One region of the Pantoea sp. RCC30.1 genome, then DNA from elsewhere that is predicted to be linked to it. Evidence: predicted binding sites of a transcription regulator. Region 1 holds the regulator's gene; the other holds the start of a gene.
The links. The regulator PurR, encoded in region 1, represses purine synthesis genes. The targets are predictions, from matches to a motif close to CANGCAAACGTTTGCNTG.

Region 1 (8,046 bases):
TTTATCCGGGCGGCGGGACGCTTTCCTGTTCTGATCCGGTTCCCTGCTCGTTAAGCCTATTCATTGCTGTGAGATCCAATATGATCTGGCATTCGCAGCATCTGCATGATAACCGGGTCCTACCGCGCCACCCGTAATCCGCCCTCAACGCCGCGACTAAACACAATCTGCCACAGCTGAATATCACGCGCCCGGAAGGCACCAGCGCAGGCATTCAGATAATAGGAGAACATCCGTTTAAAGCGTTCGCCATATTTATCAGCCAGCTCTGGCCAGGCCTGCAAAAAGCGTTCATGCCAGGCCATCAGTGTTTTGTCGTAATCGGCACCAAAGTTATGCCAGTCTTCCAGAATAAAGTGGGGCTCGCTGGCATCCGCCACATGACGCACTGAAGGCAGACAGCCGTTGGGGAAGATATATTTATCGATCCAGGGATCGACACTCATATCGGTCTTAATCGCACCGATGGTGTGAAGCAGGAAAAGACCGTCAGGCTTTAAATTACGATCGACCACATCAAAATAGGTGGCGTAATTTTTCGGCCCGACATGCTCAAACATCCCCACCGAAACAATGCGATCAAACTGCTCATTCAGATCGCGATAATCCTGCAACAGAATCGTGACGTCTAACCCGCTACAGCGCTGCTGCGCCAGTTTCTGTTGTTCAGCGGAAATCGTCACGCCATGCACTTTGACGCCGTAATGACGTGCGGCAAATTCCGCAAGGCCGCCCCAGCCACAGCCAATATCCAGCAGCGACATCCCGGGTTCCAGCGCTAATTTACGGCAGATCATATCCAGCTTGGCTTCCTGCGCTGCTGGCAGCGTCGTAGCCTCTTTCCAGTAGCCACAGGAGTATTGCATGTATGGATCGAGCATCAGTGAAAAGAGATCGTTGCCCAGGTCGTAATGCTCTTTACCGACAATCCACGCCCGTTTTTTTGACTGCAGATTGGTTAAGCGGGCGGCGGCAATGCGCAGCGTGTCTTTAAAGTGATGAGGCAGCTGCTGATCGAGTTTGTGTTTAAGTACCTGGTGGAAGAAAATATCCAGCCGGTCACACTCCCACCATCCATCCATGTAGCTCTCACCGAGCCCAAGAGAGCCCTCCTGCAGAACACGTTTAAAAAAACCAGGATGATTAATATGAATATCCCAGGAACGTGAACCATTAATTTCGATATCCGCTTTTTCCAGCAGTTCATGAACGATGCGATACCAATGGTTCTCTTCAGGGCTCACTGCTTCTGCATAAGATGAACTCATAGATTTTCCACCACCTGTCCAATCTGAACCTGAACAAAGAGTAGTCAATTTATTCAGGCATTGAGAAACGATGCGGATGGCTCCGCAAACCGGTTATTGTGTGATACAGAGGACTGGAACAGCCTGCAGCAGGTCGGGTAAGATGAGAATAACGCGCGCGAATACCGTCCCGGCAGCAGGGTGCCAATCAGATTATTACGTTATTATATTGTTGATTTATTACAGGTTTGTTGACCCGGATGAGTATATGCTCACGCGGGTCAATATTCAATAACTTATTGTTAGGGCGCTAAGTAAGAAGTCAGGGTATCAATGATTATCCTGGCAGGCAGGTTGCGCAGAGGCAACAACAGTTTGTGCGTTTGCGGCACGCTGCATGGCGTAACCGATCAACGCGAGCACAATGGTCACCGCCATCATCAGCGTGGTTGTAAACAGCGCCTGGGTTAATCCAGCTGATACCGCCAGGCTGGCGGCGAAGCAGAGTCCTAACTGCAGGGTGTTCTGCAAAGCAGCAGCTTTACCAGTGGCATCCGGGAAGGGCATCAGTGCACTGGAAACCACAATCGGATAGATCGCCCCGTTAGCCAGCGCCATCCCGCAGAACGGAACCATCAGGCTCACCAGCGTGCTGTTGCCTGCAAGCGCAACAGCAAACAGCGACAGAATGCTTAGGCTGTAGACGCCCAGCATCCAGGGCAGCAACTGTGCACCGTTAAAGCGGTTGAGCAGAGCGCGACAGCCGAATCCACCTATTAAAAAGGCGAGGGTCTGGGGCACATAACTCAGGCCGATATCGGCGGGTGAGAGACCCAGATCCGCCAGAATAAACGGCGAGCCAGTCAGCCAGGCAAAGAAGCTGGCAGAACAGGCAGAGTAGATCAGCACGTTGCCGCTGTAGACCCGCGATTTCAGCAGCGTGAAGAAGCCCGGCTGCGCCTTTTTTTCACTTGCGGCTTTGCGAACGGTGGGCAGACGCAGCGTGGTCAGTATCAGCGCCATCGCAATCAGGGTCAGCACCAGGAAAATCGAACGCCAGTGGAAGTGGCCGATCAGCCAGGCACCCAGCAACGGCGCCAGCGCGGGAGAGAGCGCAACCAGCGGCATAATGGTGGCGAAGACTTTGTTGGCGCGCGCGGCAGGGTAGCGATCCACCACTAATGCCTGCCAGCTCACGGCCGCAGCACAGACGCCAATCGCCTGCACGAAGCGCAGCGCCAGCATCAGATAGATATTATTCACCCACAGCATGCCCGCACAGCCGATGCCAAACATGGCCAGTCCGGCCAGCAGCACAGGTTTGCGACCAATGCGATCGGAGAGCGGTCCCCAGAATAGCTGACCCAGGGCGAAGCCTCCCAGAAAGAGACTCATACTGGCGCTGATCAGGCCGGGTGAGGTATTAAAGGTTTGCTGCATCGCCCCGAAGGCGGGCAGGTACATATCTGTGGCTAAAAAGCCGAGCATGCTCAGCAGGGCAAGGTAAGGCATAAATCCTTTATTCGACAACATCTCATTCTCATTTTTGCAGGATAAACGCGGCAGAGTGTAAAAGGTGCGTTTGCTGCTGTGAAACGGTAATATTTGCCGATTGCTGTTAAAATTTTTGAAGGCAGATTATGTGGTCAGAATATGCATTAGAAGTGGTTGACGCGGTCGCCCGTGGGGGCAGCTTCAGCGCTGCCGCGCAGGAGTTACATCGGGTGCCTTCTGCCATCAGCTACACGGTGCGCCAGCTGGAGAACTGGCTGGCGGTGCCGCTATTTGAGCGTCAGCATCGTGAAGTGGTCCTCACCCCGGCAGGCGAGCATTTTGTCAGGGAAGGGCGCAGCGTCATCAAAAAAATGCTTGCCACCCGGCGACAGTGTCAGCAGCTTGCCAACGGCTGGCGCGGGCAGCTCAGCATTGCCGTTGACCGTATTGCAAAGCCTCAGCGCACCCGGCAACTGGTTAAAGATTTCTATCGCCACTTCCCCGATATGGAGCTCATCATCAGCTATGAAGTCTTTAACGGCGTCTGGGATGCGCTGGCCGATGGCCGGGTGGAGGTCGCGATTGGTGCCACGCAGGCAATCCCGGTGGGCGGACGTTTTGCGTTTCGCGATATGGGCACTCTCAACTGGCGCTGCGTGGTCGCGCCGGATCATCCGCTGACGCAGGCGAGCCAGATCGATGATGACACGTTGCGAAGCTGGCCATCACTGGTGCTGGAAGATACCTCGCGTGCGCTGCCACGCCGTATGACATGGACGCTGGATAACCAGCGCAGGCTGGTGGTGCCGGAATGGCAGACCGGGCTGGAGTGCGTACAGGCGGGATTGTGTGTGGCGATGGTGCCGGGTCATCTTGCCAGGCCACTGCTGGACAGCGGCCAGCTGGTTGAACTGACACTGCCGGTGGCGTTCCCGGACAGCCCCTGCTGCGTCAGCTGGGCTGAAGATCGCGCATCACCGGCAACAGGCTGGTTGCTCAGCTATCTGGGTGATGCGCAAACACTTAATCAGGAGTGGTTAAGCGAAGATTAACGGCGATAGTCGCGGAATGGACCATCGGCCACGGAACGGCGTTCAATCAGCGTAGGGTGGACTTCAATCGTTTGTGACACTTCACGCTTACTGGTGATGCGGTCCAGCAGCATATCCAGCGCTTTTTCACCCAACTGGGCTTTAGGCTGATGCACGGTCGTCAGGGCCGGTGCGAAATAGCGGGCGTTGCGCACATTGTCATAACCGATCACCGAAATATCCTGCGGGACGCGCAGGCCCATCTCGTCGGCGGCGCAAATCGCGCCCATCGCCATGATGTCACCGCCGCAGAACACCGCCGTTGGACGCTGTTTCTGCGACAGGATCTGCTGCATCGCCTGATAGCCTGACTCCGGCTCGAAGTCACCCTGCACAATCCACTCGGCACGCGGTTGAATACCCGCTTCTTCCATCGCCTTCAGGAAACCGGCGTGGCGTCCTCCACCAGTGTTGCGTTCCATCTGACCGGGGATAGCACCAATATCACGGTGTCCGCGTTCAATCAGATAGCGTCCAGCCAGATAGCCGCCCTGGAAAGCATTATCGAGCACCGTGTCGGTGAAGTCGGCGCGCGACTCGCCCCAGTCCATCACCACCATTGGGATATTACGGTTCTCTTCCAGCATCTGCAGCAGATCGTCCGGATATTCAGAGCACATCACCAGCAGACCATCGACGCGTTTCTGCGCCATCATGCTGAGGTAGGCGCGCTGCTTTTGCAGGTCGTTATGCGCATTACCCAGAATCAGCGTATAGCCTTTGTCAAAACAGTGATTTTCAACCGCTTCAATAATTTCAGCAAAATAGGGCGCTTCGCTGGAGGTGGCAAGCAGGCCCAGCGTCCTGGTGTGGTTCACTTTCAGGCTGCGCGCGACGGCGCTCGGCGAGTAGTGAAGTTCTTTTATCGCCTGCCAGACCGCGTTGCGTGTCTCTTCAGCGACAAAGCGGGTTTTATTGATGACGTGCGAAACGGTGGTCGTTGAGACGCCGGCGCGTTTCGCCACATCTTTAATTGTTGCCATGAAAATCGGACTCCAGTGCTTATCTAACTCTATGATAAGCGTAGTGTTAAACGTTTGCGTCTGCTCAGGGTTTTTTCCGCAAAAATGCAGCTTTTCTTGCCCGTAAACAGGCCGCTGGCGGAGAATAAATGCCTTAAAAGATGCGCAAACGGAATCAGAGTTGCGCGCGTTGCGCAACAGAGGCGGGATTCTAACAAGGCTGGACGGATAAAACGAGATTTTTACCGGGCTGTGTGGGAAAATGCCATATCCCTACAAATTGTGTGACTAAGGAGCAAACAATGAGTACCGATCTTAAACTGGCGTTAATGACCACCGCAGGCTGTCTGCTGATGATTGTGGCCTTTAGTTTTACTGCCATTCTGCACTAATAAAAAAGCCGGGATTATCCCGGCTTTTTCTGACTGTTCTGCTGCTCAGCGTATAGTTTTTGGCGTCATCACCCGACGGGCGCCAATGTAGTGGCGCTGCCAGTAATCTTCTCCTAATGCGCTGATCTGAATATCTTTACCGGTACGTGGCGATTGAATAAACTTGCCATCGCCCAGGTAAACGCCGACGTGGTCCGCAGTACCGCGACCGTTAATGCGGAAGAAGACCAGATCGCCTTTCTCCAGCGACTCGCGTTTAATTGGCGCTGCGTCACGCAGGTGATACATCTCGTTAGCGGTACGCGGGATCTTAAACTTCACCAGATCTTTATAGGCGTACCAGACCAGACCGCTGCAATCGAAACCAGTATGGGGTGACGTGCCGCCCCACTGATAAGGTTTACCCAACTGGCCCATCAGCTTGGTCATCGCGGTTTCACGTGCCTTCTGATAGCGCTGACGGTGGGATTTGCTCATTTTAATTGTGCCAGGTTCGCTGGTGGTGACCTCAGCGGTTTTTAGCTGGCGCTGATGACCATAGCGTTTCTTCTCTTTATTTTTTTCTTTGCTTTTGCTGATACGGGCGGTTTTAAGCGAGGTCTTCTTAGCAGGCGTCTGTTTCGCAGTGAGTTCGACTTTTTTCTGTTTTTTAGTTTTGAGTTTTTGAACAGGGCTGAGGCGAGTCTTTTTCGTCACCGTTTTTACCTGGCGACGTTTGCGGCGCTCATCGTCGCGCGCACTCTTTTTTTCTGCTTTATGCGTACTGACGTTCACCGGCGCGTGCGGTGAAGCAGCAGCGACGTTGAAAAACAGTTGCGCAAAGGCCAGCATCAAAAGCGTAATGATTAAACGCATAGTCCGTTGATTAGTTAAGTTGTCAGGGCCACTACGCACCGCGACAAAGTTGAGATTAATCTGATCCAGGATCAGCGCCCAGGCCATTCTAGTCCAGTTCTTTTAAAAACTGTAATGCCTTTTAATATTAATCTTTGCAACCCACGTAATCGCGCTGAAAATGAACATTTTCAGCGTCTTATATCAACGAAATTATTACGAATTATTAAACTGTTACCAGCTGTTAATAATCAGGGATTCAGGCGTCACGAAGCTGAACTTAACAATGATGGCGATTTAATCGGGCAGCGGTCAAAATCTCGTTTTCAGTCACGCTGCGAAGTCGCTACAATAAACAAACACGAAGTGACGAATTAAGGAAGGCAATTATGAGTACTGTAGAAAAAATTCAGCGCCAGATCGCAGAAAACCCGATCCTGCTGTACATGAAAGGTTCCCCGAAACTGCCTAGCTGCGGTTTCTCTGCACAGGCGGTACAGGCGCTGTCAGCCTGTGGTGAGCGTTTTGCTTACGTGGATATTCTGCAGAACCCGGACATTCGTGCCGAGATGCCGAAATTCGCTAACTGGCCAACCTTCCCGCAGTTGTGGGTTGATGGCGAGCTGGTCGGTGGCTGCGACATCATCGTCGAGATGTTACAACGAGGTGAACTGCAGACGCTGATCAAAGAGACTGCAGAGAAGTTTAAAGAAGCAGAATAAAAAAAGGCCGACATCACGTCGGCCTTTTTCATTGCGGCATCCCTTATGCGGATGTCGTGGCTTCTGCATCACCTTCCGCGAAGGGCAGTGGCCAGCCACCTAACCGTTTCCAGCGGTTCACCAGCTCGCAGAACAGCGTTGCCGTCTGCTGAGTGTCATAGAGCGCCGAATGCGCCTGCGTACTGTCAAACTCCATTCCCGCCGCAATACAGGCTTTCGCCAGAACCGTCTGACCCAGCACCAGTCCACTCAGCGCTGCGGTGTCAAAGGTGGCAAACGGGTGAAATGGATTGCGCTTCAGGCTGGCACGTTCCGCCGCCGCTGACATAAAGTTCAGGTCGAACGTGGCATTGTGCGCCACCATAATGGCGCGATTGCAGCCGCTGTCTTTAATGCCCTTGCGCACCATTTTGAAAATGGCGTGCAGCGCTTCATATTCACTGACTGCGCCGCGCAGCGGATTACTCGGATCGATACCGGTAAAGGCCAGCGCTTCCGGATGCAGCAGCGAGCCGACAAAAGGTTCGACGTTGAAGTGCAGCGTCTGGTCGATCTGAATCCATCCCTCTTCATCCATTTTCAGCGTGATAGCGGCAATCTCCAGTAACGCATCGGTTTGGGCGTTGAAACCTGCGGTTTCAACGTCGATCACCACCGGATAGAAGCCACGGAAACGTTGATTGAGTGCATTAGGGGAATTCGATTCAGACATCAGGATCTCGTTGCAGAAAAAGGGCAGCGCGTATTATGGCAAAAAACGGGGCCGGGTGCAGCAGATGAAGCGAAGAGAAGGGGATTCAGCCCACCCGGAAGGCAGGCTGAGGGGCAGGTTTAGTTGCCCAGGCCGTTACCGGCATCTTTGTTTTCGATCAGCTCGATTTTGTAGCCATCAGGATCTTCAACAAAGGCAATAATGGTGGAGCCGCCTTTAACCGGACCCGCTTCACGCGTCACGTTGCCGCCATCTTTGCGGATACGTTCGCACGCTGCTGCTGCGTCATCAACGCCCAGCGCAATGTGACCATACGCATTGCCGAGGTCATACTTATCGACGCCCCAGTTATAAGTCAGCTCGATCACCGCACCTTCGCTCTCGTCGGTGTAGCCTACAAACGCCAGGGTATATTTATATTCGGTGTTTTCGCTCTGACGCAGCACGCGCATGCCCAGCACACGGGTGTAGAAATCGATAGAACGTTGCAGATCGCCAACGCGCAGCATGGTATGAAGTAAACGCATAACATCCTCTTTTAAATAAAACGCCATCGCCGGATGACCCAGGCGATAAGTATAGCGATGAAAAT
Region 2 (8,046 bases), on a different contig from region 1:
ATCGGGATCATCTCGGCGGCTGCGTTAAGCTTCATGGTGCAGGAACCCAGCGGGATCATCGCCTGATTCAGCGCCAGATCCTTTTTCTCCAGGCTGTGCATGTAACGCATCATCTCGGTTTCGCTGTGATGACGGTTGAACACCGGATGGGTCAGGATCTCGCTGTGGCGTTGCAGCCCAGCAGGAATCGCGTGGCTTTCGCTGGCGACTTCGCTGTCAAGTTTTTCCAGATTCTGGCCGTGTTCATCACCCAGCAGAATGGCGAGCAGCGCCAGTATATCTTCGCGGCAGGTGGTTTCATCCAGCGTGATGCCAACGGCATTATGGATGTCGCTACGCAGGTTAACGCCAAAGCTCAGGGCACGGTTCAGCACGGCGGCTTTATCCGCCACTTCCACCGTCAGCGTATCAAACCAGTGCTGATGACGCAGCTTCAGGCCACCCTGCTGCAGTCCGGCTGCCAGGATGTTGGTAAAGCGGTGAATGCGTGAGGCAATGCGTTTCAAACCAGCCGGGCCGTGGAACACCGCGTAAAGACCGGCGATGTTTGCCAGCAGAACCTGCGAAGTACAGATGTTGGAGTTGGCCTTTTCACGGCGGATATGTTGTTCACGGGTCTGCATCGCCATACGCAGCGCCGTGTTGCCCGCGGCATCACGTGACACACCGATGATGCGGCCTGGCATAGAACGCTTATGCTCGTCGCGGCTGGCGAAGAAGGCAGCATGCGGGCCGCCGTAACCCATAGGCACGCCGAAACGCTGAGCTGAACCAAAGACGATGTCTGCGCCCTGCTTGCCTGGCGCTTCCAGTAAGACCAGCGACATAAAGTCCGCCGCCACGCTGACCACCACTTTGCGTGCTTTCAGCCCGGCAATCAGCGCGCTGTAATCGTGCGCCTCACCGGTGGTGCCTACCTGTTGCAGCAGTACACCAAAGAGATCGTCGTGATCGGATGCCTTGTTGGCGCTATCGATGATCAGCTCGAAGCCGAACGTCGCCGCACGGGTACGAACCACATCCAGCGTCTGCGGATGAATATCGTCGGCAATGAAGAATTTATTGGCGTTTTTGAGTTTACTGACGCGTTTTGCCATCGCCATCGCTTCGGCAGCGGCAGTGGCTTCATCCAGCAGCGAGGCGGACGCGATATCCATCCCGGTGAGATCCAGCGTCAGCTGCTGGAAGTTCAGCAGTGCTTCCAGACGGCCCTGCGAGACTTCAGGCTGATACGGCGTATAGGCAGTATACCAGCCCGGATTTTCCAGCATGTTACGCAGGATGACTGGCGGGGTGATGACCGCGCTGTACCCCATACCGATCCAGGATTTGTAACGCAGGTTCTGGCTGGCAATGGCTTTCAGTTCGGCCAGCGCCTGCTGTTCCGTGGCCGCTTCGCCTACGGCGGGTGGGCCTGGCAGCTGAATGTCGGCAGGCACAATCGTGCTGATTAACGCTTCCAGCGAACGGGCACCAATTGCATCAAGCATCTGCGCCTGCTGCTCAGGTGAAGGACCAATATGGCGCTCAATGAATGCACCGTTGTGTTCAAGCTGGCTGAGAGTCTGAGTCATTAGCAGTAAATCCTGAATCGGGCTGGGGGAACCGGAGAGCAAACAGAAATCTGCGGCCTCTGCACGAGGCCGCCTGACGACTACTCGTCGATGGAGGCTTTATAAGCATCCGCATCCAGCAGCGTGTCGATTTCAGACGCGTCGCTGGCTTTAATTTTAAATAACCAGCCGCCGTCATAAGGCTCGCTGTTGACCTGCTCCGGTGAGTCAGTCAGTGCTTCGTTGACCGCGACAATCTCACCGCTGATTGGCGCATAGATATCTGAAGCCGCTTTAACGGATTCTGCGACCGCGCACTCTTCACCGGCGGCAAACGTCGCGCCCACATCAGGCAGATCGACAAATACCATGTCGCCCAGTAATTCCTGCGCATGTTCAGTAATCCCCACCGTGTAGCTGCCATCGGCTTCTTTGCGCACCCATTCGTGGCTGTCGCGGTACTTCAACGTATTCGGCACATTGCTCATTGGCCATTTCTCCTGAATAAAATTTACTGGGCGACCGGTTTACCGGCGCGGACAAAAACGGGACGGGTAACCTGGACGGGCATCTGGCGGTTACGGATCTCAACGATGGCGGTGCTGCCGACGGAGGCCGGTACACGCGCCAGAGCGATGCTGCAACCCAGTGTCGGTGAGAAAGAGCCACTGGTGATGATCCCCTCCTGCGGCTGCCCCTGGTCATCGGTGAAACGCACCGGCTGGCCGTTACGCAGCACCCCTTTTTCTGTGAGGATCAGCCCCACCAGTTTTTCGGCGTCGCGTTCACGCTGCAGTTCCAGTGCTTCCCGACCAATGAAATCGCGGTCAGCGGGTTCCCAGCACACTGTCCAGCCCATGTTGGCAGCCAGCGGTGAAACGCCTTCGTCCATCTCCTGACCATACAGATTCATACCCGCTTCCAGACGCAGCGTGTCGCGTGCGCCCAGTCCAGCAGGTTTTACACCAGCAGCCAGCAGACGCTGCCAGAAATCGGCCGCCTCACCTGCAGGCATCGCAATTTCATATCCCGCTTCACCGGTGTAGCCGGTGGTAGCGATAAACAGGTCACCTGACTGCACACCGAAAAAGGGCTTCATGCCAGCAACAGCCTGACGCTGCTCCTCGCTGAACAGTGTCTGAGCTTTCTGCTGCGCCTGTGGGCCCTGCACAGCAATCAGCGCCAGGTCATCGCGTTCCGTCAGCGTAATGCCATAGCCCTGCGCGTGTTGCGTGATCCAGGCAAGATCGTTTTCACGGGTCGCGGAGTTCACCACCAGCCGGAAGAACTCTTCGCTCATAAAGTAAACAATCAAATCGTCAATGACGCCACCCGAAGCATTCAGCATCCCGGTATAGAGCGCTTTGCCTGGCTGCGTCAGTTTTGCCACATCATTCGCCAGCAGGTAGCGCAGGAATTCGCGGGTACGGGGGCCTGTCAGGTCGACGATGGTCATGTGAGAGACATCAAACATCCCGGCGTCGGTTCGCACCACATGATGTTCATCCATCTGGGAGCCATAGTGCAGCGGCATCATCCAGCCATGAAAATCCACCATGCGGGCACCGCAGGCCTGATGCTGTTCAAACAGAGGTGTTTGCTGAGTCATAACCATCCTGTGCAGAAGCGAGTGAGTGCAAAAGTGCGCCGGAATTCAGTGCCGACGCAAACGTTCTCTTACGGCTGACGTTACCACCGAATCTGACGATTAACCATAAGCAAACCGGGGTCGAAAGCAGAGGCACAGCCTAACCAGGAACCGCTGCTGGCAGGATAAAAAACTGCAATTTTGTGATTAATCGCGCAATAAATGCAGGGTTTTTAAATATACGCAGCAAATTTATGCGAGATGCCGTTCAGGATGTTAAAAAAATCCCGCTGTCACTGAAGGGGAAGATGAGAAAAAGTAATGCGAAATTGCTCGCAAAATTAGAATAAATCAAACGAAGACCCCTGCTGGTGCAGCGTTGCCTTTTGGTGGTGCAGAGGAGTTCAGGCATAAAAAAGCCAGCAGATGCTGGCTTATCAGGAGGCGTGGATTTAGCGTAGCCAGGCGGGTAGATCATTCAGGCCCATCGCCTGCTTCAGCATTATAGGTTTTACCCCTGGCAGACGATCAGCCAGCTTCAGACCGACGTCACGCAGCAGTTTTTTCGCCGGATTATTGCCGGCGAACATCTCCCGGAAGCCTTGCATGCCTGCCAGCATCATTGCGGCCCTGTGTTTACGGCTGCGCTCGTAGCGACGCAGGTAGAGGTGCTGACCAATATCTTTGCCCTGCTGATGCAGACGACGAATCTCACCAATCAACTCGGCGGCGTCCATAAAGCCAAGGTTTACGCCCTGCCCCGCCAGCGGATGAATGGTGTGAGCCGCATCGCCCACCAGCGCCAGACGGTGTGCCGCAAAGTTGCGGGCATAACGCGCTACCAGCGGGAACGATTTGCGCTCGCTTTCCAGCTTGCACAGCCCGAGCCGCATATCAAATGCCACCGAGAGCTGCTGATTGAACAGCGCTTCCGGCATGGTTTCCAGACGGCTCGCTTCCTGCGGCGAGAGCGACCAGACGATGGAGCTCAGATGCGGATCCTGCATTGGCAGGAAAGCCAGAATACCGTCGCCATGAAACACCTGCCGCGCCACCGCGTCGTGCGGCTTCTCAGTACGGACGTTAGCCACTAACGCATGGTGATCGTAATCCCAGAAGGTCAGCGGAATGTCGGCTTTGTTGCGCAGCCAGGAGTTAGCGCCATCAGCGGCAATCATTAATCGCGCGCTTAACATGCTGCCATCCTGCAGGGTAACAAAGGCTTCGTTGTCACCAAACGCCACCTGCTGTAACTGCGAGTGTGCCATTATCGTCACGTCGCTGCAGGCGCTGGCACGCTGCCAGAGCGCATGGTGGATCACCGGGTTTTCGATGATATGGCCCAGATGCGACAAGCCCTGCTGCTCATCATCGAAAGCGATGGCGCCGAAGCTGTCCTTATCCCACACTTCCATGCCGTGATACGCGCTGGCACGCAGTGAGAGTATGGTCGACCAGACATCCAGCTTCTGCAGCAGCCGTTCGCTGGCGGCGTTGATTGCCGACACGCGAATTGACGGGGACGCACTCAGCGCCAACGGTGGCTCCGGCGATTTTTCCAGTACGGCGATGCGCAGTCCGCTGCCCTGCAAGCCGCAGGCCACAGCGAGTCCCACCATACCGCCACCGGCAATCACCACATCAAAAGTTTGCATCTGAGCCTCTTTATTAACGCTTAACCCAGCCAAGCGTACGCTCAGCCAGTTGATTTCGTAGCCACGGCAGATGATCCATCGCCAGCAGGCCCAGGTTACGTCCTGCCACCATCGGACCATAGCGATTCGCAAAAACGCGAACCAGTCCGTCGGTGATACCGATGGTGGCGGCGCGATCGGGCTGACGACGCTGCTGATAATGATGCAGCACTGCATAGCTGCCCGGATCCTGCTGTTGACGATGGGCGGCGGCCAGCGTTTCAGCCAGCGACATCACATCGCGCAGGCCGAGGTTAAAGCCCTGCCCGGCAATCGGATGCAGCGTCTGCGCCGCATTGCCCATCACCGCCACGCGATGCGTCACCGGCGACATCGCCTGGTGCAGCGCCAGCGGGTAATACTCGCGCTGGCCGGTGTGCGTGAATTTGCCCAGCCGCCAGCCAAAAGCACGTTGCAGCTGGCTCAGGAATTCGGATTCGCTCCACTGCTCAATGCGTTCACGCTGCGAAAGCGGATGACACCAGACCAGCGAGAGACGGTTGCCGGACATCGGCAGCAGCGCCAGCGGGCCGTGCTCCGTGAAACGCTCAAACGCCCGGCCCTGATGGGGCAGCGCGGTTGAGACATTGGCAATCACGGCGAGCTGCTGATAGTCGTCCCGTTGCCACTGAATGCCGCACGAGGCGGCCAGCGCAGAGCGCGTGCCATCTGCTGCCACCAGCAGTTTGCCGCTGAGTTGCTCGCCACTGTCCAGCGTCACCTCAACCTGCTGTTCACTACGGTGTGCCTGGGTGACGCGCGCCGGGCAGCGCAGCGTCACGCCTGGCGCTTTTTTCAGTTCAGCAAACAGCCGCTGACCGACGTCAAACAGCTCGACCACCTGTCCCAGCGCCGGAATAGCGTAATCAGTCGCCGCCATCGACACAAAGCCGGAATGTCCGCGATCGGAGACATGGATGTCGGTAATCGGTGTGGCACAACGGGCGATGTGCTGCCACAGGTTGATGTCCGCCAGCTGCTGGCAGGTTCCGGCAGAGAGCGCAATGGCGCGGCCATCGAAACCGGGATGCGCTCTGCTGCCTGGCTCGCTGCTTTCAATCAGCGTTACCGGCAGTGTGCCCTGGGTCAGATGAGAGATCGCCAGCGCCAGCGTCGCCCCGGTCATGCCGCCTCCGGCAATCAGAATCGTCATGCCTGTTTTGCCGCCGCCATCAGTGCTTCAATCTCATCGGCTTCTTTCACGACGCTGTCGGTGAGATTCTCAATGCCATCTTCAGTGATGACAATGTCATCTTCGATTCGGATGCCGATGCCGCGATACTGAGCGGGCACATCCGCATCCGGTCCGATATAAAGACCCGGCTCAACGGTTAACACCATGCCCGGTTCCAGAATCCGGTCGCGACTTGGGGTGCCGTAGTGACCGACGTCATGAACATCCAGCCCCAGCCAGTGGCCCAGTCCATGCATATAGAACTGGCGATGCACGTCCTCGGCGATCAGGGTATCGATGTCGCCCTCCAGGATACCCAGTTCCACCAGACCGGTGATCATGATGCGCACCACTTCGTCATTCACTTCGCGAATACTGACGCCAGGCCGGAACATCTCAAGCGATCGCTTCAGCGAAGCCAGCACGATGTCATAAATGGCACGCTGCGCCGGGCTGAATCTGCCGTTAACCGGGAAGGTGCGGGTGATATCACCGGCATAGCCGTGGAACTCACAGCCTGCATCGATGAGCACCAGATCACCGTCGCGCATTTCACTTTCGTTTTCGGTGTAGTGCAGAATGCAGCCGTTCTCCCCGGCACCCACAATGGTGTTATAGGAGGGATAACGCGCGCCGTGACGGGTAAATTCGTGATGGATTTCTCCTTCGAGCTGATACTCGAACATGCCCGGCTGGCAGGTTTGCATGGCACGGATATGCGCCAGTGCGCTGATTTCCCCAGCGCGACGTAACAGCGCAATTTCATCCGCATCTTTAAACAGGCGCATCTCATGCACCCACGGACGCCAGTCAGTGAGGGTATCGGGCGCACTGAGATGCTGGCGGAAGCCGCGACGCAGCTTATCCAGCGCGCTGAACACCAGTGTGTCCGCGTGGGCATATTCGCCCTGCGCATGGTAAACCACATCCAGGCCATTCAGCAGCAGGTGCAGCTGGTCATCAATATCATTCCAGGGTAAAGCGCGATCCACGCCCAGTTTATCAGGTGCGGCCTCCTGGCCCAGCCGACGGCCAGACCAGACTTCCGCTGCGGGGTCACGCACGCGGTTAAACAGTACGCTGTGGTTATGATTTTCATCGCTTTTGATCAGCACAAGCAGCGCCTGCGGCTCATTAAAACCGGTGAAATAGCTGAAGTCGCTGCTCTGGCGGAACGGATATTCCGTGTCATTACTGCGCGTCACTTCAGGCGCAGCAAAAATCAGCGCTGCGCTGCCAGGCACCATCTTCGCCAGCAGCGCCTGACGACGCTGCAGGTATCGTTCCAGTGAAATCATCTCTGCACTCCCTGTAAACTGACCGGTTAAACTCGTTGACCTGAAATTAGTGTAGCGTCGGTTTTTGCACTTCTGGCGCGGTTGGCTGCGGACGGGTGAAGGTATCGTGGCACAGCAGTGCAGCGACACGCACATACTCGATCACCTCTTCCAGCGACTGCTCCAGCTCTTCCTGGTCTTCATCTTCTTCATAACCGAGCTGTGCGATAGTGCGCAGATCATCGATTGCTTCACCGGTTTCGCCGGTGACTTTATCCAGTTTAGGCTGTGTTACGCCCAGGCCGAGCAGAAAATGGTTAACCCATCCTGCCAGCGCATCCGCACGGTCAAAGACAGTGATGTCTTCGTCTGCAGGCAGCATTAACTGAAACAGGAAACCGTCATCTTCCAGCGTAGTGGCCGTGTGCTCGTGCAGCGCCGCCAGCGGCACCGCGAGAGTGTGTGAAAACGCCATGCCTTCGTTAGCCAGATCGTGTACCAGCGTCTTCCAGCTGGTGTCCTGGTTACCGCCGCAGAGGATCCCGCTCAGCAGGCCGTGCATTTCAGCGGGCGTCATTCCAACACCCTGCTGTGTGAGCACCGTCGCGAGCGCGTTGTAATCGGGGGTTGCGTTCTGTAAGGACATAAGTTTTCATCGTCGTTGGCAGAATAAGTTCGTGTTATGCTACCACTAGCTGCCTCAAGGTTTCCAGAAAAGGGGTTGTATCTTATTTCGTGGGTCTATATAGTTGCCCGCCTC

Region 2: a site for PurR is predicted at 3,216-3,233, ahead of gcvT (glycine cleavage system aminomethyltransferase GcvT). Genes of this name have one in related genera too.

The regions. Positions count from the first base shown of each region.
Region 1 covers NZ_JBXUHX010000017.1:43,479-51,524, forward strand. The annotation lists gene cfa (cyclopropane fatty acyl phospholipid synthase) at 120-1,268, opposite strand; gene punC (purine nucleoside transporter PunC) at 1,578-2,780, opposite strand; gene punR (DNA-binding transcriptional activator PunR) at 2,888-3,793, shown strand; gene purR (HTH-type transcriptional repressor PurR) at 3,790-4,815, opposite strand; gene cydH (cytochrome bd-I oxidase subunit CydH) at 5,097-5,186, shown strand; gene AC2LB6_RS15720 (C40 family peptidase) at 5,232-6,041, opposite strand; gene AC2LB6_RS15725 (Grx4 family monothiol glutaredoxin) at 6,407-6,742, shown strand; gene rnt (ribonuclease T) at 6,786-7,454, opposite strand; gene gloA (lactoylglutathione lyase) at 7,574-7,981, opposite strand.
Region 2 covers NZ_JBXUHX010000018.1:49,105-57,150, forward strand. The annotation lists gene gcvP (aminomethyl-transferring glycine dehydrogenase) at 1-1,574, opposite strand, end outside; gene gcvH (glycine cleavage system protein GcvH) at 1,655-2,041, opposite strand; gene gcvT (glycine cleavage system aminomethyltransferase GcvT) at 2,065-3,162, opposite strand; gene ubiI (FAD-dependent 2-octaprenylphenol hydroxylase) at 3,594-4,796, opposite strand; gene ubiH (2-octaprenyl-6-methoxyphenyl hydroxylase) at 4,810-5,988, opposite strand; gene pepP (Xaa-Pro aminopeptidase) at 5,985-7,307, opposite strand; gene AC2LB6_RS16325 (YecA/YgfB family protein) at 7,354-7,932, opposite strand.